DNA from 3 places in the Arthrobacter sp. 179 genome. Region 3 is predicted to be linked to each of the others. Evidence: predicted binding sites of a transcription regulator. Region 3 holds the regulator's gene; each other region holds the start of a gene.

Region 1 (7,949 bases), on a different contig from region 3:
CCTCCCGGGGGATCCGGTCCCCACCGGTGTTCTCCCCGTAGACCTGCTGCAGCAGGTGTTCGATGAACTTCGGTCCGTCGGTGTCCTCCACCTTCTCCACGACCCAGCCCCGCTGCCCGCGGATCCGGCCGTTGCGGACGTGGAAGACCTGCACCGAGGCCTCGAGGTCGTCTTCGGCGACGGCGAAGATATCCGCCTCGGTGTCCTCGGAGAGCACGACGGCGTTGCGTTCGAACACCCGGCGCAGGGCTGCGATGTCGTCACGCAGCCGGGCTGCTTGTTCGTAATCCAGTTCGGCGACCGCGGCCTTCATCCGGCCTTCCAGATCCCGGATGAACCGGGTGCCTTCGCCTCCCATGAACTGGCAGAGTTCCTCGGCCAGTTTCCGGTGGTCTTCGGGGCTGATCCGGCCCACGCACGGCGCCGAACATTTGCCGATGTCCGCCAGCAGGCAGGGACGTCCGGTCAATTGGGCCCGGCGGAAGACCCCGGGGCTACAGGTGCGTACCGGGAAGACCCGCAACAACGTGTCGAGGGTTTCGCGGATCGCCTTGGCCGGATAGAACGGACCGAAGTACTTCACGTCCTTGCGGCGGTCTCCCCGCATGACTTGGGCGCGAGGGAACTTGTCCCCCATCGTCACCGCCAGGTACGGGTAGGACTTGTCGTCGCGGAACATGATGTTGAACCGCGGGGCGTACTCCTTGATCCACGTGTACTCGAGCTGCAACGCCTCGAGTTCGCTGCCCACCACGGTCCACTCGACACTGGCCGCGGTATGGACCATGGCGTGGGTCTTGGGGGCCAGCGTCGTCGGATTGGCGAAATAGGAATTCAGTCGCGACCGGAGGTTCTTGGCCTTGCCTACATAGATGACCCGTGTCGCGGGGTCGCGGAAGCGGTAGACGCCGGGAGACGTGGGTATCTCGCCGGTCCGCGGACGGTAACTGCTGGGATCGGCCATACCCCCAACGCTACTCTGCCGAGGGCGACTGGTTGTAGTTGCCTGACCGTTCCTGCCCGCTGAGCCCGGCGATGGCATCGACGATCTGATCGGTGGCCTGGCGTCGTTGCGGCAGCGGGTGCTTACGCCCGACATGCTCGAACTGCAGGGGCTCCCCCACCGAGAGCGTGAACCGATGCGGGACGATCCTGTTGCTCCCGGCCGGTTGCAGGCGTTCGGTGCCGATCAACCCCACGGGAACCACCGGCGCCCCGGTGGACAGGGCCAGCCAGCCCACCCCCGTCCTCCCCCGGTAGAGCCGCCCGTCCCGCGACCGGGTCCCCTCCGGGTAGATCCCGACGCCTTGGCCCGATTCGAGCAGGTCCACCAACGAGTCCAGCGCGGCAACGCTGGCGGCCTGTTCCCCGCGTTCGACGGGGATGGACCCCACGGACTCGAAAAAGGCCTTCATCGCCCGTCCCTTGACCCCCGGGGTGGTGAAGTACTCGGCCTTCGCGAAGAAGGCGACAGGACGCGGACAGATCGCCTGGATGATGATGCTGTCCAGGAAGGACAGGTGGTTGGAGGCGACGATGAACGGACCATCGGTCGGTACGTTCTCCAGCCCGATGATCTCCGGGCGGCAGAGCGTACGGATGGTTCCGCGGAAACCGGCGCGGACTCCTTCGAACATCCCCATCTAGGCGGAAGCCCCCCGGTGCGCTTGTGTACCGGCAGTGGCCGGGCCCAGCAGGCGCCCCAGTTCCTCGGCGGAGTGCACGACGGCGGCCGCGCCTGCCGCTTCCAACTCGCCGTCGGCGGCGAAGCCCCAGGACACGCCGAGGGCGGTCAGTGAGTTCGCCCGGGCTCCTTCGATGTCGTAGAGCCGGTCCCCGACCATGACGGTGTCTCCGGTCCCGCCGCCGGTGGCGTGGAGTGCGGCGGCCACGATATGGGCTTTCCCGGCGGTTGCCGGGGCTGTGGAGGCCTCTTCCGGGGCCGATCCGTGGATGGAATCGAAGAAGGCATCCAGGTCCTTGGCGGCCAGCAGCCGGCGGGCCAGCGGTTCGGGCTTGGAGGTCGCGACCGCCAGACGGCATCCTGCCTCACGCAGCTGGCCCAGCAGTGCGGGGATGCCGGAATAGACCCGGCTGGCGTCCAGGCCGTGGCGGTCATATTCGGTCCGGTAGTCGGCGATGACCCGAGGCAGGAGTTCCTCTGTCATGCCCGGGAGGCCCAGCAATCCGATGGCCAGCGGGGGCCCGATCAACAGGTTCAGGGCGTCGTCGCCCGGGTGGTCCAGCCCATTGCGTTCCAAAGCATGCAGGATGCCTCCGGTGATGCCTCCGGCGGGGTCCACGAGGGTGCCGTCGAGGTCAAAAAGCACGGTGCGGGCAGGAATCATCACCGGGATATTGTCGCACGGACCACCCGGGCTCCACGGCAGGCATGCCCGCCACGGCATACTCACGCGGCGCCTACGCCGCGCCGGGACGCCGGCCGGGACCCTAGCCGAGGACCTCGGCCAGGAACCTGCCGGTGTGGCTGGCCTCGACCTTGGCGACTTGTTCGGGGGTGCCCTGGGCGACGACCTGTCCCCCGCCGTGGCCGCCTTCGGGTCCGAGGTCGATGACCCAGTCGGTGCTCTTGATGACGTCGAGGTTGTGTTCGATCGTGATGACCGTGTTGCCCTTGTCGACCAGCCCCTGCAGGACCAGCAGCAGTTTGCGGATGTCCTCGAAGTGCAGACCCGTGGTCGGTTCATCGAGCACGTAGATGCTGCGCCCGTTCGAACGCTTCTGCAGTTCCGACGCGAGCTTCACCCGCTGGGCCTCGCCGCCGGACAGGGTCGTGGCGGGCTGGCCGAGCCGGACGTATCCCAGCCCCACGTCCACCAACGTCTTCAGATGGCGGGCGATCGGGGTGAAGGCCGCGAAGAACTCCGCCGCCTCCTCGATCGGCATGTTCAGCACATCGGAGATGGATTTGCCCTTGTACTGGACCTCGAGTGTTTCGCGGTTGTACCGGGCCCCGTGGCAGACCTCGCAGGGGACGTACACATCGGGCAGGAAGTTCATTTCGATCTTCAGCGTGCCGTCGCCGGAACAGGATTCGCAGCGCCCGCCCTTGACGTTGAAGGAGAAGCGCCCGGGCAGGTAGCCACGGACCTTGGCCTCGTTGGTCTCGGCGAAGAGCTTGCGGACATGGTCGAAGACCCCGGTGTAGGTCGCCGGGTTGGAACGCGGGGTCCGGCCGATCGGACTCTGGTCCACGTGGACCACCTTGTCGAGCTGGTCGAGGCCTTCGACGCGGGTATGCCGTCCGGCCACCTGCTTGGCGCCGTTGAGCTTATTGGCCATCACCTTATAGAGGATGTCGTTGACCAGCGTGGACTTCCCGGAGCCGCTGACCCCGGTGATGCCGGTCAGCACCCCGAGCGGGAACTTCACCGTGACGTCCTGCAGGTTGTTCTCCCGGGCGCCGACGACGGTGACCTGGCGTTTGCGATCGACCTTGCGGCGCTTGGCCGGCAATTCGATCCTGCGGCGGCCCGCGAGGTAGTCGCCCGTCATCGAATCGGTATTGGCCATCAGCCCTTCCAACGACCCCGAGTGCACGACGGTGCCCCCGTGTTCGCCGGCCCCCGGGCCGACATCGACGATCCAGTCGGCCTGATGGATGGTGTCCTCGTCATGCTCGACGATGATGAGCGTGTTCCCGAGGTCGCGCAGGCGGTTCAGGGTCTCGATCAGGCGTCGGTTATCGCGCTGATGCAGGCCGATGGAGGGTTCGTCCAGGACGTAGAGCACGCCGACCAGCCCCGAACCGATCTGGGTGGCCAGGCGGATGCGCTGGGCCTCCCCACCGGAGAGCGTTCCGGCGGCTCGTTCGAGGTTCAGGTACTCGAGTCCGACGTCGAGCAGGAAGCGCAGCCGGGCCTGGATCTCGATGAGCACCTGGTGGGCGATCTGCTTTTCGCGTCCCGACAGGACCAGGGCATTGAGGAAGTCGGCGCATTCGCGCATCGGCATGGCGGAGACTTCGGCAATGGACTTGCCGTTGATCAGCACCGACAGGGAGGCGGGGTTCAGCCGGGCGCCGTTGCACACGGGGCAGGGAATCTGCCGCATGTATTCCTCGTACCGGTCCCGGGCGTGATCGGATTCGGTTTCCAGGTGTTTGCGGTGGATGTACTGGATGACACCTTCGAACCCGGTGCTGTATTTGCGCTCCCGTCCGAAACGGTTGCGGTACTGGACCACGACCTTATGGTCCTTGCCGTTGAGGATCGCATCGCGCTGGACGTCGGTGAACTTGCGCCAGGGGGTATCCAGATCGAATTTCAGGTCGTCGCCCAGGCCCTGCAGCAGCCGGTTCCAGTATTGGGTGGTGGCCACGCCCAGCGACCAGGGCGCGATGGCCCCTTCGGCCAATGTCTTGCCCGGATCGGGCACGACGAGTTCCTCGTCGACCTCCAACCGGGTCCCGATGCCGGTGCACGCGGGGCAGGCACCGAAGGGGTTGTTGAAGGAGAACGAGCGCGGCTCGACCTCGTCGATCGCCAACGGGTGTTCGTTGGGGCAGGCCAGATGTTCCGAGAAGGCCCGGACCCGCGCGTCGTCCTGGGCGGGCAGGTCGACGAAGTCAGCGAGCACGCGGCCGTCGGCCAGGCCCAGGGCCGTCTCGATCGAATCCGTCAGCCGTTGCCGGATGCCGTCCTTGGCGACCAACCGGTCGATGACGACCTCGATGGTGTGTTTGTACTGCTTGCCCAGCTTCGGGGGGTCGCTGAGTTGGATGGTGTCCCCGTCGACCCGGGCACGGGCATAGCCCTTGGCAGCCAGCTCCTTGAAAAGGTCGACGAACTCGCCCTTGCGTGAGCGGACCACCGGAGCGAGGATCTGGAAACGCATCCCCTCCTCGAGCTCGAGCAGCTGGTCCACGATCGCCTGCGGGGTCTGCCGGGTGACCGGTTCATGGCACACCGGGCAGTGCGGGTGGCCGACACGGGCCCACAACAGGCGCATGTAGTCGTAGATCTCGGTGATCGTCCCGACCGTGGAACGCGGGTTCTTCGACGTCGACTTCTGATCGATCGAGACCGCCGGGGACAGTCCTTCGATGAAGTCCACGTCCGGCTTGTCGACCTGGCCGAGGAACTGGCGGGCATAGGCGGAGAGCGATTCGACATAGCGGCGCTGGCCCTCGGCGAAGATCGTGTCGAAAGCCAGGGAGGACTTGCCCGATCCGGACAAGCCCGTGAAGACGATCATCGCGTCCCGCGGGAGATCCAGATCCACATTGCGCAGGTTGTGCTCCCGGGCGCCCTTCACGAGAAGTCGCGACCGGTCGTGGGCACGCTCGATGGATTCCATGGAAACGCTGGGAACGGATTGCAATTCGCTGGAGGAAATAGCCACGGGTCCAGAGTAGTCGAATTCGGCCTCGAACACACGTTCGAAGACTCATGTTTTTGCGGGTTTCAGCGGGTTTGGACCGCCGGTGTTCACTGCACGCGGAAGGCGGCCCGCAGAAATTCAACGGCGCGGTCCTCCCCCACGCCCCAGGTCCTGGCCTGCGAGGCCAGTTCCTGGGCCGCGGACGCGAGTCTGCGGTCGCCCTCGGAGCCCGTGGCCAGGACGACGGTCCCGTGACGCCCTCGGGTCTGGACTGCTCCTGCCTGTTCGAGTTCCCGGTAGGACCGGGCCACCGTGTTCACGGCGACCCCCAGTCGTCCGGCGAGCGCCCGGACCGAAGTCAGCCGGGTTCCCGGAACCAGCTTCCCCGAACCGATGGCCTCCAGGATCTGTTGGCGGATCTGGTCATACGGGTTCTCAGGCACGTCCTTGCTGATGGCGACAAAATCCAAGACGTCGTCGTTCACTGGGTCTCCTCGGGGATCCGGGCCGGTCATCGCTGGCCGTGGCTTCGGGTGCCCCCCACAGTACCCGCCGGCGCTTTTCCCCCGCTCCGGCGAGCGCCTAGGCTGGCGGCATGAGCCCAGAGAATTCGCTGTTGCATGACCTGGCGGAGGTCACCATCCGCCGCGTGTCCGTTTCGTCGATGGACAACAACGCCTACCTCATCACCCATAAGCAGACCGGCGCGCAGGTGCTGATCGATGCCGCCGCCGACGCACCGGCACTGCGCGGTCTGATCAGTGAGGCCGCCGAGGACGCGGCGGTGACCCCGCACCTTGAGCTGATCGCCACCACCCACCAGCATTGGGACCACGTCCGGGCGCTGCGCGAGCTGGCCGATGAGACCGGCGTGCGGACGGCCTGCGGGGCCGACGACGTGGAAGGGATCCGGGCGGCCACGGGAGTCGAACCCGCTGTGGTCCTGGGCCAGGACGATATCGGGAACTTCGACGGCTTCGATCTGCGGGCCGTGCACCTGCGTGGACACACCCCCGGCTCCATCGCCTACGTGTATGAGGACCCCTCGGGCCCGACGCATATCTTCAGCGGTGACAGCCTCTTCCCCGGAGGCTTGGGGAACACCGATGGCGACCCCTCCCGGTTTGCCTCCCTGCATGAGGACGTCTCTGAGCGTCTCTTCGGGCAGTACCCGGATGACGCATTCGTCCATCCCGGTCACGGGAAGGGCACCACCCTGGGCGCGGAACGCCCGCAACTGGCTGAATGGAAACAGCGCGGCTGGTAGACGGCTGGCTGGCGCCCCCTACTCGTTATGCAGTTCCCGGACCTCTCCGAACGGGACCGTCTCCGACACCAGGGCCTGGACGCCAGATCCGAGGAATCTCACGAGGACCCCGTATTCGCCTTCGGCCACGGATTCCTGCATGACGGGTCGGACGGTATCGAGGAAGGCTGGTTCGGCCCCCTCCAGATAGCTCTGGTAGGCGCGGGGTAGTGGGTTTTCCATGGCCGGTTCCTCCTGTGCGGTGTTCCGTCGCTGCTGACCCCAGCTCTACCACCCCGGACACGGCACGGGAAGGTTTGACTGCGCGGAGGCCTCCCGGTCGGGCCACGGTTCCCGACCATGGAACTGTAGCTGGACGGGACGTCCCACGGCTCCCCATTCCGGGGGTTTCGAAGCCTCGGTGATACTTCAAGTTCCCGAGGGCAGCACCCCAGGGCAGGCGCCGTCCATACGCAGACACTTCCGTGCGGCAACAGATACCCCCGGCGTCGGGCCCCCCAGATTCCGCAGCCACTCCTCCCACCATCGGTCACCACGTGGTCCGCTGACTAAAGGCCGCGCCCTTCACCAGCCCCCGTAGAACGGGATCCCTTGAACACTGGTCCTAGCCGGCAGAACGCTCTAAGCTAAGTCAACTTTCGCGCTGTCCACCAAGATTGCCCGGGCGGCTCCGACGACAAGGAGAGTGAGCCGACGTGAAGCCCCGGACCGGAAAAACGTATCAGTTGATCGCGTTGGGAACCATCATCGGAACTGCCATCACCGGCTGCAGTGCCTTATCAGGCGGCGGAGCGGCCCTGACTGCTTCACCCCAAGCCGATGTGCCAAGACCTGCGGCCCCCTCGTCACCAGCGACCTCCTCCGCACCGGAACCGAAAACTCCATCCCCACCACCAAGCTCCCCACCCACTACACCAGCCGCCTCGAGTGAGTCGGTCGCGACGTGGCCCGAGACGGCACAGGACGTCACCAGCGGCCTGGCAAAAATCCAGGTCGTCACCTGTGACGGTGGAGGGACCGGCTCGGGTTTCCTGGTCGCGGATGACTTGCTCGTGACGGCAGCCCATGTCGTACAGGGGGCAACTTCAGTCACGACCCAGATCGACGGCGATCTCTCCGGGGCTCAAGTCATGGGAGTGAACAACAACGCTGATCTCGCCTTGTTGCGCCTGAACAACACCGCCCCGGGCCATGTATTTACCTTGCGGCAGGAGGATCCACCCGTCGGGACCGAGGTGGCGGCGCTGGGTTTCCCCTTTGGCGACGACCTTTCCTTCTCCAAGGGAACGGTCAGCGGGCTGAAACGAGGCGCGCCCGAATCCGAAGTGGACTCCGGCAA
Region 2 (7,949 bases), on a different contig from region 3:
CTGCTTCAACGATCGCTGCCGGCTTATGCGCCGGATCGATCACGAGGACTTCGGCTTCATCACCGATGATCCATACGTTGTTGTCCACATCCCAGGTCCCGCCGTCGAGGCTGAACGTTCCGGAGGTCACCAGGTTTTCGATCTGTGCCGGCATTAGAGCTCCACCACCGAACGCAGCACGGTGCCGTCATGCATCTTCTCGAAGGCAGCCTCGATGTCCCCCAGACCGATGCGTTCGGTGACGAACGCATCCAGATCCAGTCGTCCGAGCTTGTATTGTTCGACCAACATGGGGAAGTCGCGGGAGGGCAGGCAATCGCCGTACCAGGAGGACTTCAGTGAACCGCCACCGCCGAAGACATCGGCCAGCGGCAACTCGAGTTTCATCTCCGGCGTCGGAACGCCGACCAGAACCACGCGGCCGGCCAGGTCACGGGCGTAGAAGGCCTGCCGATAGGTTTCCGGACGCCCGACGGCCTCGATGACGAGATCGGCGCCGAAGCCACCGGTCAGTGCCTTGATGGCTTCTACCGGGTCCTTCTCCTTGGAGTTGATCCCGTGCGTGGCTCCGAGCTCGACGGCCATGTCGACCTTGGACTGATCGATGTCCACGGCGATGATCGTGGTGGCACCGGCCAGCTTCGCGCCGGCGATGGCGGCGATGCCGACCCCTCCGCACCCGATGACCGCGACGGATTCGCCGCGCTTGACCTCCCCGGTGTTGATCGCCGCACCAATACCGGCCATGATGCCGCAGCCCAGCAGGCCCACGGCAGCTGGATCGACGTCGTCATCGACCTTGGTGCATTGGCCGGCGGCAACCAGGGTCTTCTCCGCGAAGGCCCCGATGCCCAGCGCGGGGGAGAGCTCCGTGCCATCTTCGAGGGTCATCGGCTGATCGGCGTTGGCTGTATCGAAGCAGTACTGCGGCTGGCCCTTGGCGCAGGCCCGGCATTCGCCGCAGACGGCCCGCCAGTTCAAGACGACGCGATCGCCGACCTCGACGTTGGTCACGCCTTCCCCGAGCTGGCTCACGACGCCTGTGGCCTCGTGTCCGAGCAGGTACGGATACTCGTCGCCGATGCCGCCGAGCTTATAGTGCAGGTCGGTGTGACAGACCCCGCAGGTGAGGATGTCCACGACCGCTTCGCCGGGACCGGGATCCGGAACGACGATCGTCTCGATTTCCACCGGTGCGTCCTTGGCCTTGACGACTACAGCCTTGACCTTTTGTGCCATGGTTTCCATCCTCTCGGCCGTGTCCAGCACGGCCCATCCAATTCAGAAAAAAGGTGCCCACGCGGAAAAACCGCGGGCACCTTTCATCCTGTCATAGAGCCGCTAGAGACGCTCGCGCACCTGTTCAATTCGGGGGTTCGTGACGGCCGAACCATCGGAGAAGATCAAGGTGGGGACCGTCTGGTTACCGCCGTTGAACTCCTCGACGATCTCGGCGGTTCCCGCGACGTCCTCGATGTTGACCTCCCGGTAGGAGATGCCATCGGCGTCCATGGCCTTCTTCAGGTTCCTGCAGTATCCGCACCAGGAGGTGGTGAACATGGTGACGGCCCCGGCTTCGGGGATGTATTCCTCGGTCTTCAAATCAGTCATATCCAGCACAACCGGCACTATGAGATCCTTATTCCATGTGCGGACGATACGTAATGGCCCGGGCCATCGGCGATCTGGTGGCCGAAGCCGAAGCGGAAGCAGATGACGCGCTGCAACTGCGCAAATCATGGAACGTCGCCCCGACCACCGATGTGCCGATCGTCTTGGAGCGACTCCTGGACGATGAAGTCGTCCGGCAGGTGCATGTGGCTAAATGGGGTCTGGTCCCCAGCTGGGCCAAGGACCCCTCGGTGGGGGTCAGGGCCTTCAACGCCCGCAGCGAAACGGTCCTGGAGAAACCCACCTTCCGCGCCGCCATCAAGGCCCGCCGCTGTGCCGTCCCCGTCGAGGGATACTACGAGTGGAAGAAGTCCGGGACGGGCAAGACCGCTTCCAAGCGTCCGTATTTCGTGCACCGGGAAGACGACTCGCTGATCTTCTTCGCCGGCATCTACGAATGGTGGAAGGATCCCACGAAGGCGGAGGACGATCCGGAACGTTGGCTGCTCAGCTGCAGCATCCTCACGATGGCCTCACCCGAGGAAACGGGCGAATCCGAAGTACTCGACGAGCTGCACGGCCTGCACGACCGGCTGCCCATTCCCCTGGACCGGGCGGCGATGTCCGAATGGTTGAACCCCGGCGACCGGGAAGCCGGCCCACTGGTCGAACAGGTCAGGGACGAAGCCCATGAGGTCGCCGGTGGCTGGTCCCTCCGTGAAGTCGGCTCCGCCGTGGGCAACGTGCGGAACAACGGCCCCGAACTCATCGAGCCGGTCGAGGATCTTTTCGCGGAGTAATCCGGGGTGGGAACGGACCAACCATCAGTGGCCGATTGCTCAAAAGCGGGGTCCCCTATGATGTTCACCATGACTTTGGCGTGGAACGAAACACCCCCGATCCTGAGGGGCTCGACGGACGGCGGGGAAGGGATCATCTTGCGTCCCTGGAGCCGCGGGGATACGGAATCGATTCACCGGGCGTGCCAGGACCCCGAAATCATCCGCTGGACGACCGTGCCGCATCCATACACGCAGGAGCACGCGGCCTCATTTGCGGATCACTCCGCAATGACCTGGAACGAACGGACCGGAGCACCTTTTGCCGTGGTCGATGAAACGACGGATGCCGTACTCGCCTCTTGTGGACTGGTTGATGTCGATCCGGCCAACTCCACGGTGGAAGTGGGGTATTGGGTGGCCCCATGGGCGCGCGGTCGCGGGGTGGCCACTGCCGCAGCCAGGGCAGTGACCCGGTGGGCAATAGAAGAGCTGGGCGCCCAACGGGTGAGCCTCGAGGCCGCATCGGCAAACATCGGCTCCCAAAAGGTGGCACTCAATGCCGGGTTCACCCGCGAAGGGCTCCAACGCTCCAAAACGGCACGATCCGGCGAACGCCATGACATGGTGCTGTTCTCGCTCCTGCCTGGAGAAGGAAGGCCCTGACGCGGCTGCCTGCCTGGTGAACAGCAGGTTCCTCCCGAATCATCTGGACGACGTTGCTGTGCCCTTTTTCGGGGGCCTGTTGCCTGCTGCGCGCACTAGCTTCGGCATGCAGGAGGTTCCCCGGACCGGTTCGAGACGGCCCTGCGAGTGGGCTTGAACCTCGGGGGCAGCAGCCTTCGATCAGCACCACCAACGGATACCTCCACCCACGAGACCCAAAGTGTCGTACATACTTTCTAGTCTGATCTTGCTTAGTACAAAGTTTCGAATAGAATGGAGTGGTCGTCGTGCACAGGCAGTTTCGCGGCCCCTCCCATCGTGTAGGGCTCCGGGACCAATGCCGTCGTCCGGGGCGATTTGGAGGTATCAGATGGGGCTTTTCACCCAGTCAGTCGACGTGGAATGCAGTACCGCGGGGCTACCCTTGCGGATGCGGTGGCAGGGGCGGGAATACCGTGTTGCCGCCGACCCCGTGCGCTGGTTTGAACGCCGTCGCTGGTGGGCCGAAGAGGTCCGCGCCGAACGCGGTCGCGGCCCGGGACTCGTGGACCACGAGATCTGGCGGCTCCAGGTCAGACTCGCCGGCAAGGGGCCGCTACTGACCTTCGAGGTCTCCCGTGACGTGGAGAGCGGGCGCTGGCGGCTCATCCGGATCCACGATGCCCTGCTGGAGAGCGCATGACTTTTACCCATCTGAACGTGGCTTCTGCGTTCAGTGCCCATTACGGGGTCTCCTGGCCGCAGGACCTGGCCCTGAGGGCTGCCTCCGAGGGGGCCGACGCGCTGGCCACCACCGAACGCGATGGCCTGTATGGGGCCGTCAAACACCTCAAGGCCTGTCGGGACACCGGGCTGGATCCGATCCTCGGGGTGAACCTTGCCGTGCTGGGCCCCGCGGCCGATGACCCCCGTCCTCCTCCGGGGCATGCCGCCCGGGGGCGTCCGGGGCCCCAGGTGCAGGGGCGGATCGTCGTGCTGGCCAAAGGACACTGCGACGGGGCCGGGTACCGTGCCCTCTGCCGACTGGTCTCCCTGGCCCATGAGGGAACCTCGGCGCACCGGGGCGTCAGCGGACGCAAACCGGTCGGGGTGACCCACGCGGAGCTGGCCGCCTGCGCCACCGACCCGGAGGCCGGCACGGTGCTGAAGGTCCTGCTGGGACCGGATTCCGACGTCGGACAGGCGGCCCTGCGTCGTGAACTCCCGCGCGCCAGGACCGCGCTGGCCGGATGGCTGCAGGCGGTGGGCCGGGACGTGGTGTGCCTGGAGCTGGTCACCCATATGAACACCCCCGGTGAGCGGCTCAGCACGGCGCATTCCATCCGGATGCTGCGTACGGCCCAGGCCCTGCACGTCCCCGCCCTGCTCACCAACGCCGTGCGCTACGCGGTCCCCGACGGGGCCGCCACTGCCGACGTCCTGGACTCCGCCCGCGCCCTGAGCTCGCTGGAAACCCTCAGGGACCTGCAACCAAACGGTCAGGGGTGGCTCAAAAGCCCCGGGAGGATGCACGCCTTGGCCCGGGAAATCGCCCGGGAGGCGGGGGAGGGGAAAGTCGCCGGGGAACTGCTGGGCAACACCGCGGCGATGGCCGACTGGGCACGGATGGACCCGGTGGACGACGCCGGCTGGGGAATCCCCGTGGTCCCCGAAGCCAGCGTGATCGGCATCAGCGGCCACCCCGACGCGGAGCTGGCGGCACGCTGCGAAGCAGGCATCACCCGCCTGATTCCGCAGGACGCCGCTTCCCGTACGCTGCGCGATCGACTCGCCATGGAACTGGAAACCATCTCGGACCTGGGGTTCAGCACCTACTTCCTCACCGTGGCCGAGGTCAGCTCGATGATCACCACCCTGGGCGTGCGCAATGCCGCCCGGGGGTCCGGGGCCTCCTCGCTGGTGAACTTCCTCCTGGGCATCAGCCATGTGAACCCGCTGGCGCACGACCTGCTCTTCGAGCGCTTCCTGTCCCGGGAACGGACGACCCTTCCCGATATCGACATCGACGTCGAATCCGCCGAGCGTCATCGGGTCTATGAGCACATCTTCGAGCGGTTCGGCTCCGGGAGGGTGACCCTGATGAGCATGCAGAACGGATACCGGGCCCGGGGTGCCGTCCGGGACGCGGGGCAGGCGCTGGGCATGGGGGACGGGGATCTGGACGTCATCGCCAAACAGTTGTGGCGTTTCTCGGCCAGCAACTTCCGCGAGGCCCTGGAGGAGAAGCCGGAGCTGCGCCCCTTTGCCGAACGGATGGGGGCCGAGAAGCAACTGGACCTGCTGGTGGACCTGACCGAACGGCTGGACCGGCTGCCCCGCCACATCTCCATGCATCCCTGCGGGGTGATCCTGGGGGACAACACCCTGCTGGACCGGACCCCGGTCCAGCCCAGCGGACTCGGGTTGGCGATGAGCCAATTCGACAAGCACGACATGGATCCCATGGGCATGCTCAAACTCGACGTGTTGGGGGTGCGCATGCAATCGGCGATGGCCCATGCGGTCTCCGAAGTCGTCAGGATCCATGGGGACGGGGAGGCGGTCGCGCGCGCCGGGGCCCACCCGAGAACACCCGACGGGGAGCTTCCGGAGTATCTGGATAGCGACGGGACCATCGACCTGCAGCGGGTCCCGCTGGATGACGAACCGACCTTCGAGCTCATTTGCACCACCGACACCCTGGGTTGCTTCCAGATCGAATCCCCCGGGCAGCGTGAACTGATCGGCAAGCTGGCGCCACGCCGATTCAACGACATCATCATCGACATCTCGTTGTTCCGGCCCGGGCCCATGCAATCGAACATGGTCAAGCCGTATCTGGAGAACCGGCACGGATTCGCGGTCGAAAGCTATCCGCACCCCGATCTCAAACCTGCCCTGGCCGAGACCCACGGGGTCACGGTCTTCCACGAACAGGTGCTGCGGATCTTCGACGTGATGACCGGGTGCGGGCTGGCCAAGGCCGATGTGTATCGGCGGCTGCTGGGCAACGAGCAGGCCGAACCGCGGGTGGAGGAACTCTACCGTTCCCGCGCCCTGGCGAGGGGCTATCCGTTGGCCGTGATCGACGAGGTCTGGACGACGTTGAAGGCCTTCGGCTCCTTCGGCTTCTGCAAGGCCCATGGCGCGGCCTTCGCCGTACCGACCTACCAGTCGGCCTGGCTGAAGGCCCACCACCCCGAGGCGTTCCTGGCCGGCATCTGGGAACACGACCCCGGGATGTATCCCAAACGGTTGCTGGTGGCCGAGGCACGGCGGATGGGCATCCCCATCCTGCCCTTGGACATCAACAACTCCGATGCCTCCTACCGGGTCGAACGCATGAAGGGACTGCTCCCCCCGGCCACGGTGCCCCCCGTCTACCGGGCCCCGGGGACGATGCCTGCCGGACGGTTGGGCATCCGGCTGTCCTTGAGCGGGATCCACGGGGTCTCAGGGACCGAGGTGAAGCGGGTCGTGGCCGGTCGGCCCTACGACTCACTGGCCGATGTACGTGACCGGTCGGGGCTGAGCCGGTCCTCGTTGCGCACCTTTGCCGCGCTGGGGGCGTTCGATTCCCTGCAAAAAGCGGCTGGACGCGGCAACCGCGCGGATCTGATGCTCCACCTGACCGCCCGGACCGCCAAGACGCTGCCCCCACGGCACCGGCCCATCCCGGGACAGCTGTCCTTGCCGATGGGTGATGTGGAACTGGGCGGGTTGGCCGTGGGGGAGGCCGAACAGAGCATGGAGGAGACCGTCCGCACCGAATTGGATCTGATGTCGGTGGACGTCAGCGGCCACCTGATGTCCTCGCACGCCCCGATACTGGGGAAGCTGGGGGCGACCCATGCCGAGGACCTGCTGGGACTGCGCAACGGAACGGAGGTGCTGGTTGCCGGTGTACGGGTCGCCACGCAGACACCGCCGATGCGTGGCGGTCGACGGGTTGTGTTCATCTCCCTGGACGACGGGACCGGTTGCGTGGACTGCACCTTCTTCCACGAAGCCCAGCAGAACTCCGGGCCGCTGCTGTTCTCCACCCGGCTCCTGCTGGTGCACGGGATCACCCGTCGGACGGGTCCCCGCGGCATCACCCTGCAGGCCCTGCAAGCCTGGGATCTTGCCGACCAGGCCACCCTGCCGGGGCCGGGGCACCTGAATGACCCGAACCGAGTCAGCGATAAGCGTCCACCTGCCACGGCGAAGACCGCCACCAGTGGCGAGGACACCTCGTTGCTGGCCATCCGGATGCAGGACGAAGGCCTGGACAACCGGCTGCCCGGTGAACTTCCGGAGGGTTGGCCGGAATTCGACGTCGGATCATGATCCGGTCAGCCCAGCACGACCAGGGCACCATCCCGTCTCGCCGTGCGAATGAATGGAACTACTCCTCACCCACAGTGCTCTCCGCCAACTCGTGGATTGACTCAGCCGGAACAAGGTCGGGCCGTGAAGGCATGCTCTTCGCCACGGTGAGCAGGATCGCGGAGTTCTCGACGGCTTCCAGCGAGTGGGCCGCGGCGGGAATGACCAGCAGGTCACCGACCCAGCCGAAGGACTTCCGTCCACCGGAGTGCAGGACGACCCGACCGGAAAGCACGTGCACACTGGCCTCACCCGGGCTTTCGCCCACGTCCAAGGATTCCCCGGCCCGCATCCCGATGACCGTTTGGCGCAGCATCCTGTCGTGCCCACCGAGCACCGTAGCCGCACTACGACCGCTCGTGCCCGTCATTGCGTGTTCCAACTCATGACGTGCCAACGCCGTCAACGATGTTTTCCGTCTCATGCCAACCTCCGCGCTCAACCGGGTTCACCTGCTTTGACCGTCTCACAAGGCTAACCCGGAACCAGTTGCAAGAGCAGGGGGTAGATCGTCATCGCCGTAATGTCCGCCCCAGCACGTCGGGT
Region 3 (7,949 bases):
ACGCCGGGGCGCTGGTGGAGAACGCACTGTTCGCCACGCTGGATCCCACGGTCCGGCGCACGGAAACCGAAGATGGCTTAGGGTACACCATTGCCGATACCGTGGGATTCGTCAGGTCGTTGCCCACCCAACTGGTGGAGGCCTTCCGCTCGACCCTCGAGGAAATCGCCGACGCCGATCTGATCCTGCACGTGGTCGATGCCTCCCACCCCGACCCCGAAGGCCAGATCCATGCGGTCCGGGAGGTCCTCACCGAGGTCGACGCGCAGGACATTGCAGAGATCATCGTGTTGAACAAGGCCGATATCGCCGATCCGTTCGTCGTCGAACGCATTCGTCAACGCGAACCGAACCATGTGGTGGTCTCTGCCCGGACCGGCGGGGGGATCCCCGGACTGCTTGCGGCGATCAGCGAAGCCATCCCCCGTCCGGATGTGGCCATGGAATTGCTGATTCCCTATGACCGTGGTGATCTGGTCCACCGGCTGCACGGCTCCGACGCGGAGATCCTGGAGACCGAGCACCTGGATGAAGGGACCCGTCTGTCCGTGAAGGTACGCGGTGCACTCGCCGCGGAATTGGAGCAGTTCGTCGTACATGGCTGAAGTACAAGAGGTGGTCGCCCTCCTGGATCAGGCGGTCGAACGCATGGGCGGGGAAAGCAGGCCCGGACAGCATGAGATGACCAAACAGGTCGTGGAGGCCTTCGAAAGCGGAAAGCACCTCCTGGTGCAGGCCGGCACCGGGACGGGTAAATCGCTGGCCTATCTGGTTCCGGCGATCGCCCACGCCCTCGAAGCAGATAAACCGGTGGTCGTCTCCACCGCGACCTTGGCCCTGCAGGCCCAGATCGTCGGTCGGGACGTTCCCCGGCTCCTGGAGAACCTGGATGACGAGCTGCCGCGGCACCTGGATGTCGCCCTGGCCAAGGGGCGATCGAACTATGTCTGCAAGTACAAGCTGGGAGGCGGCTACCCCGACGAGGATGAAGGGGCGCTCTTCGCGTTGGGCGATGACGGGGCGGCCCGCCCGTTGACCGCCGGCACGGGGCCCACTTCGGCACTGGGCCAGGAAGTCGTTCGCGTACGCGAATGGGCCGAGGAAACCGAATCGGGGGACCGGGACGATCTCGTCCCGGGGGTCAGCGAACGTGCCTGGCGGCAGGTCTCCGTCAGTGCCATGGACTGCCTCGGTGCCCAGCGGTGCCCGATGGCCGAGGAATGCTTCAGCGAACTGGCCCGCAAGAAGGCCGGCGATGCCGACATCGTGATCACCAACCACGCCTTGCTGGCCGTCTCGGCGTTCGAGGGATTGGCGGTGCTGCCGGAATTTGACACGGTGATCATCGACGAGGCCCATGAACTCCAGGACCGGGTCACCAATTCGGTGACCCGCCCCATCTCGGCAGCGCTGGTTGCCGCCGCGGCCACCGCGACCCGCAGAAACTGCAAAGGCGTCGCTGTCGAAGCCCTCAACCAGGCGGGTAAGACCCTGTCCGACTCCCTGGAGGGAGTGCCGACCGGGCTGCTGCCCAAGGGGCTGAACGAAGAGCAGGTCGCCGCCATCGCCGCCGTGCGCGAAGCGGCGCGTACGGCCCTGTCCGACTCGAAACCGGGGAATGGCGAAACCGCTGACGGCGGACGCCAGATGGCCCGCTCGCAGTTGATGTATCTGCAGGAACAGTGCGAACGCCTCGATGGACCCGCCGATGAACGCGAGGTCGTCTGGATATCCCGCCAAGGCAACTTCACCCCGGGGGCCGGTTACAGCGCCCCGGATGACTCGGCCCCCGCGACGATCAATGTCGCTCCACTGTCGGTGGCCGGCAAATTACGTGAGGGCCTCTTCGACGGCCGCACGGTCGTCCTGACCTCCGCGACCCTGGCCATAGGTGCTGCCTTCGAACCGGTGGCCGGATCGTTGGGGCTGCTCGGCGAGGGGGCTCCCGCGTGGACGGGCATCGATGTCGGTAGCCCCTTTGACTATGCCCGGCAGGGGATGCTCTATGTTGCGCGGCATCTGCCCAAACCATCGCGAAACGTATCGACCGAGGCCCTGGATGAGCTCGCCGACCTGATCGGGGCCTCCGGCGGGGGAGTACTGGCATTGTTCTCCTCCCGGCGGGCCGCCGAGGAGGCCGCCGAAGCGCTGCGGCCACGGGTGGACCCGGAGATCCTCTGCCAGGGCGAGTCGAGCATGTCCACGTTGGTCCGGCAGTTCGCCGATGAACGCGATACCTGCCTGTTCGGGACCATGACCCTCTGGCAGGGAGTCGACGTGCCGGGTCAGTCATGCCGGGTGGTGGTCATCGACAGGATCCCTTTCCCACGCCCCGACGACCCGCTGTCCACGGCACGCAGCCGCGACGTTGCCCGACATGGGGGCAACGGTTTCATGGCCGTCTCCGCCTCCCATGCAGCAGTCCGTCTGGCCCAGGGGGCAGGCCGGTTGATCCGTTCCACGGGGGACCGTGGCGTGGTGGCCGTCTTGGATTCACGGCTGGCCACCGAACGCTATGGAAACTACCTGCGTGCGTCGCTGCCCCCGATGTGGTCGACCACGGACAAGGACGTCGTGCTGGGGTCGCTGAGGCGTCTGGCGGCGAGCGAGGACTAGACATGAAAGGAGGGCCCGTCCGCGGACGGGCCCTCCTGGAAGTACACCGCGGCCTAGATCGAACGCATCACCGAAACGACCTTGCCCATGACGGTGGCATGATCGCCCAGGATCGGCTCGTACTGGCGGTTCTGTGGCAGCAGCCACGTGTGGCCGTCGCGCTGCCTGAAGGTCTTCACCGTGGCCTCGTCATCGAGCAGCGCCGCGACGACATCGCCGTTCTCCGCATGTTGCTGACGGCGGACGACGACCCAGTCCCCGTCACAGATGGCTGCCTCGACCATCGAATCCCCGCTGACCTTGAGCATGAACAGTTCACCGTGCCCGACGAGTTGGCGTGGCAATGACATGACATCCTCGACCGCCTGGTCCGCCAGGATTGGTCCACCGGCGGCGATGCGGCCCACCAGCGGAACCCGGGCCACCTCGTCGGAATCATCCGAGTCCACCACGGTCAGCCGGGGCCGAAGCTGCTCCGGTTCCCGCGGGGCGGGAGCCGGCTGCGAGGCCTCCGGGGTCCCGGTGACCTCGGGGGCCAGCGGGCGCAGGATCTCCATGGCCCGGGGGCGGCGTGGATCCCTCCGGATGTAGCCGAGCTTCTCCAGCTGGGCGAGCTGGTGGGTGACGCTGGACAAGCTCGCCAGCCCGACCGTATCGCCGATTTCGCGCATGGACGGCGGATACCCCTTGGCGGTCACGGCCTCCTGGATGGTTTCCAGGATCCGCCTCTGCCGGACAGTCAACCCCTTCGGTGCCTTCTTCGGCGCCGGATTCTCCGCTGAGCTCATGATCCATCCCGTCCTGGTAAATCGCCGGCGTACCGGGGCTGTGCGCAATGTGTCGGATGCAACTGGTGGACTCTCATCCATCCAGCCGATGTCTTCCACTCTAGGGCAGTCACGGACTTCATTCAAAGATTTATTCGAACGTGTCTCGACAATCTTCGTACATAGATGCTAAAAATGAGATAGAAGTTCGAATATGAGTTCGAAGATCGGGTTCGACACCCGCAACGAGAACCCGCTTCGGCGGACAACAGGAAGGTCAGACCATGGCGCAGATCGCACTCGCAGCCCCGGTGTCCCTCAAGGCGGACTCCGTTCCGACCACCGCCCCGGCCCATGCCTCCACCCCTCGGGGCCGGCTGGAGCTGACGCGCCGGGGGCGCTTCATCCTTATTGGCCTGCCGGTCATGCTGGCAGCCACCGCCCTGCTCGTCCTCGCTGGCATCTTCACCGCCCCGGTCATGGCCTCGGACGCATCGGATACGACCGCGGTGGAAGCCACGACCGTCTCCGTCATGGAGGGCGACACGGTCTGGGCGCTGGCCGAGGAGTTCGCCCCGCAGCGCGACCGCCGTGACGTCATGGCGGAAATCACGGAAATGAACGACCTGAACGGATCGGTCCTCGTCCCGGGCCAGGAGATCTTCGTCCCCACGGGCGATTAGGCCCGCTTTATGACCCTGTCACCCGGTCCGATTCCCGACTGCGGGGCACGGGCAATAGAATGGGGTCGTGAGTGATCAGCTGGAACGACTGGCCAAATTGCCCCTGCGTGAAAACCTGCGTGGCATCGAACCCTACGGCGCACCGCAACTGGACGTGCCCATCCTGTTGAACGTCAACGAGAACACCCATCCGTTGCCCGAGGCAGTAAGCCGGGCCATCTCCGAAGAGGTCAGTGCCGCCGCTGCGTCCCTGAACCGTTACCCGGATCGTGAATTCACCGAACTCCGCGAACGCCTCGCCGACTATTTGGGACACGGGCTGGATGCGGCGAACATGTGGGCCGCCAACGGATCCAACGAGGTCCTGCAGCAGATCCTCCAGGCCTTCGGAGGGCCGGGACGCACCGTGATGAGCTTCCCGCCCACGTATTCGATGTACCCGTTGCTGGCCAGCGGGACCGACACCACCTACCTCGCCGGAGAGCGGAGCGGTGACTTCGGACTCAGCGCGCGATCCGCAGCGGACCAGGTCACGGAGGCGGCGCCGGATATCGTGATCCTCTGTTCGCCGAACAACCCGACGGGTACCGCCCTGGGACTGGACGTCGTGGAAGCGGTATACGAGGCAGGGCGTGCCAGCCAGGCGATCGTCATCGTCGATGAGGCCTACGCCGAATTCGCACTCAGCGGGACCGGATCCGCGCTGACACTGCTGCCCGGCCGCGAACGACTGATCGTCACCCGGACCATGAGCAAGGCCTTCGCGCTGGCCGGGGCCCGGCTGGGCTATCTCGCGGCGGCCCCGGAAATCGCCGATGCGCTGCGCCTGGTCCGTCTGCCTTACCACCTCTCGGCCGTCACCCAAGCCACCGCCAATGCCGCCTTGAAACAGGTCGATGCGCTGCTGGCCACGGTCGAGGACATCAAGGGCCAACGCGACAGGATCGTCCGCGAACTCACCCGGTTGGGGTTGGAACCGGCAGTCAGTGACTCCAATTTCGTCTTTTTCGGCGGGCTCGAGCATTCCCGTGCCATCTGGCAGGGTCTGCTCGAGGCCGGGGTACTCATCCGAGATGTGGGCATCGCCGGTCATCTGCGGGTCACCGCTGGAACCGAGACCGAGACGACCGCATTCCTCCAGGCCTTGGAGGGCCTCCTGAGCCCCGCCGCGGATACCGGCACCGGGCACGACAGCTAGACTTAACCTGCGGGCCGCCACCGTCGCCGCCCGCCCCACCCACACCGAAGGAATACCCATGTCTGCAGAATTGCTCGGCGGTCGCCGAGCCCGCATGGAGCGTGCCACCAGCGAGTCCACCGTCACCGTCGAACTCGACCTGGACGGCACGGGTGTCGCGAACATCAGCACCAGCGTCCCGTTCTACGACCACATGCTCACGGCGCTGGCAAAGCACTCGCTGATCGACCTGACGGTCCAGGCGACCGGCGACACCCACATCGACGCCCACCACACGGTGGAGGACGTGGCCATCACCATCGGCGAGGTCCTGCGCACCGCCCTGGGCGACAAGGCGGGGATCCGCCGCTTCGGCGAAGCTTCGGTCCCGCTCGATGAGGCCCTGGCCCACGCGGTCGTCGACATCTCGGGACGGCCCTATCTGGTTCACGGGGGTGAGCCGGCAGGTCAGGAATACCACTTGATCGGCGGGCACTTCACCGGCTCGCTCACCCGCCACGTCTTCGAATCGATCACGCTGCACGCACAGATCTGCCTGCACATGCGACTGGTGTCCGGCAGGGACCCGCACCACATCGTCGAAGCGCAGTTCAAGGCCTTCGCCCGCGCCTTGCGCCAGGCCGTGGAACCAGACCCCCGCAACGCCGGGATGATCCCCTCCACGAAGGGTGCCCTGTAGATGGCCGGGCCCCGGATCACCGTGCTGGATTACGGATCGGGCAACATCCGTTCCGCGGTCCGCGCGCTCGAACACGTCGGAGCCGAAGTCACCCTGAGCAACAAACCGGATGACATTCGTGGGGCCGATGGTCTCGTCGTTCCAGGAGTCGGCGCCTTCGCCAGCGTGATGAAGGCCCTCGGCGAGGTCGGGGCAGGACCGTTGATCGGGCGCCGGATCGCCGGGGGCCGTCCGGTCCTGGGGATCTGCGTCGGCCACCAGGTCTTCTTCGATGAGGGGGTCGAACACGGTATCCGGACCGCCGGTTTCGGGGAATGGCCCGGAACCGTCGAGCGGCTCAAGGCGCCGGTGGTCCCGCATATGGGCTGGAACACCGTCACGGCGGCCGAAGGGTCCAGGCTCTTTGCCGGTCTCGAGGACGAGCGGTTCTACTTCGTACACTCCTATGCGGTCCAGCATTGGGATTTCCCGGTGGCCCAACCGCGTATGAGCCCCCCGGCAGTGACCTGGTCCGATCACGGGGGCCCCTTCATCGCCGCCGTGGAGAACGGGCCGTTGTCGGCCGTGCAGTTCCACCCGGAGAAGTCAGGCGAAGCAGGGGCGAAACTGCTATCCAACTGGTTGGGAACCCTGTCCTGATGTGGAGTCTCATCCTCATGGCGGTCGGCGGCATCCTCGCCGGTGGTGCGTTGTCGCTGCGTCAGCAAAAGGCCCATATCTCCTGGATCATCGCGACCTGGGTCCTGGCGGCGATGGCCCTGCTTTCCGCCTACATCATGACCCTGAAGTAGTCTTCCCCTCCCGGCAAGACGCCGCGTACCACCCCCCACGACCTATTCGACGAAGACCGGAGAAGATCCCCGTGACCAGCAACAGCATCCTCGAACTCCTGCCCGCGGTGGACATCGCCGACGGGCAAGCCGTCCGCCTCGTCCAGGGCGAAGCCGGCAGCGAGACCGGGTACGGTGACCCGCTTGAAGCGGCCCTGGCCTGGCAACAAGACGGCGCCGAGTGGGTGCACCTGGTGGACCTGGACGCCGCATTCGGGAGGGGGAACAACACCCAGGCCGTCGCCCGGATTTCCCGTGAACTGGGAATCAAGATCGAACTCTCCGGCGGAATCCGGGACGACGAATCCTTGGAACGGGCGCTGGAATTCGGCGCCGCCCGGGTCAACCTGGGTACCGCTGCCCTGGAAGCCCCCGACTGGACGGCCCGCGCCATCGCCCGGCACGGAGACAAGATCGCCGTCGGACTCGATGTGCGGGGAACCACGTTGGCCGGCCGCGGGTGGACCAGCGAAGGGGGAGACCTCTGGGACGTGCTGGCCCGGCTCGAAGACGCCGGATGCGCCCGCTACGTCGTGACCGATGTGACCAAGGACGGAACACTGCGCGGTCCGAACGTGGACCTGCTGCGTGAAATGTGCACCCGAACCAGTCGACCCGTGATCGCCTCCGGCGGGATCTCCAGCCTCGATGACCTGCGCGAACTACGTGCCTTGGTGCCCGACGGGGTCGAGGGCGCAATCGTGGGCAAGGCCCTGTATTCCGGGCAGTTCACCCTGCCCCAGGCCCTCGACGTCGCCGGCCGGCGGTAGCGATGACCGACGGCGCATCCAACGCGGCCGCCAGAACACCCCGCGGGAAAGCTCCCACGGACCAGCCGATCGGCCGCCACCTGCCAGGACATATCGAGGCCGCCCTGCTCCGCGCCGGAGAAGCCACCGACTCCGCCGGCCAATCCTGGGCCGGACGGGATCTGTCGGGCGGGGGAAACCCGCTGCACCACTTCGATGATGACGACGGCACGGCCGACCCCGGCTACCTCGAAGCCATCACCGCGCTGAAGGCCGGCTCCGGTACCGAACATATGGTCCACGAGGCGTTGGCCCACGCCAGGGTGTTCGTGCCCGTGGTCGCGACCCTGGCCGAAGGGGGCCTCGGGGACCACGGATTCACCGAAGACAAGGAAGCCGATATGGCGCTGGTGACCATCACCGCCCC

The links. Region 3 encodes LexA, which represses DNA repair genes until DNA is damaged. Its sites were predicted from a motif close to TCGAACANNTGTTCGA; they were not measured.
Region 1: uvrA (excinuclease ABC subunit UvrA) is a predicted target of LexA. The motif match lies at 5,390-5,405, and genes of this name have one in related genera.
Region 2: ACT3UE_RS02685 (DUF6504 family protein) is a predicted target of LexA. The motif match lies at 3,280-3,295, and genes of this name have one in related genera.

Annotation. Positions count from the first base shown of each region.
Region 1 is NZ_JBQSYU010000023.1:17,775-25,723, forward strand. Features, by position in the region: gene uvrC (excinuclease ABC subunit UvrC) at 1-964, opposite strand, end outside; gene ACT3UE_RS12830 (lysophospholipid acyltransferase family protein) at 975-1,643, opposite strand; gene ACT3UE_RS12835 (HAD hydrolase-like protein) at 1,644-2,348, opposite strand; gene uvrA (excinuclease ABC subunit UvrA) at 2,452-5,319, opposite strand; gene ACT3UE_RS12845 (GntR family transcriptional regulator) at 5,451-5,828, opposite strand; gene ACT3UE_RS12850 (MBL fold metallo-hydrolase) at 5,939-6,610, shown strand; gene ACT3UE_RS12855 (hypothetical protein) at 6,629-6,832, opposite strand; gene ACT3UE_RS12860 (S1C family serine protease) at 7,306-7,949, shown strand, end outside.
Region 2 is NZ_JBQSYU010000003.1:14,885-22,833, reverse strand. Features, by position in the region: gene ACT3UE_RS02710 (MBL fold metallo-hydrolase) at 1-154, opposite strand, end outside; gene ACT3UE_RS02705 (S-(hydroxymethyl)mycothiol dehydrogenase) at 154-1,239, opposite strand; gene ACT3UE_RS02700 (glutaredoxin domain-containing protein) at 1,342-1,611, opposite strand; gene ACT3UE_RS02695 (SOS response-associated peptidase) at 1,647-2,411, shown strand; gene ACT3UE_RS02690 (GNAT family N-acetyltransferase) at 2,469-3,056, shown strand; gene ACT3UE_RS02685 (DUF6504 family protein) at 3,427-3,738, shown strand; gene ACT3UE_RS02680 (DNA polymerase III subunit alpha) at 3,735-7,364, shown strand; gene ACT3UE_RS02675 (LuxR family transcriptional regulator) at 7,423-7,827, opposite strand; gene ACT3UE_RS02670 (GNAT family N-acetyltransferase) at 7,812-7,949, shown strand, end outside.
Region 3 is NZ_JBQSYU010000015.1:48,727-56,675, forward strand. Features, by position in the region: gene hflX (GTPase HflX) at 1-605, shown strand, start outside; gene ACT3UE_RS10375 (ATP-dependent DNA helicase) at 598-2,616, shown strand; gene lexA (transcriptional repressor LexA) at 2,670-3,404, opposite strand; gene ACT3UE_RS10385 (LysM peptidoglycan-binding domain-containing protein) at 3,668-4,066, shown strand; gene ACT3UE_RS10390 (histidinol-phosphate transaminase) at 4,134-5,264, shown strand; gene hisB (imidazoleglycerol-phosphate dehydratase HisB) at 5,323-5,943, shown strand; gene hisH (imidazole glycerol phosphate synthase subunit HisH) at 5,944-6,582, shown strand; gene ACT3UE_RS10405 (hypothetical protein) at 6,582-6,734, shown strand; gene priA (bifunctional 1-(5-phosphoribosyl)-5-((5-phosphoribosylamino)methylideneamino)imidazole-4-carboxamide isomerase/phosphoribosylanthranilate isomerase PriA) at 6,800-7,543, shown strand; gene ACT3UE_RS10415 (SseB family protein) at 7,546-7,949, shown strand, end outside.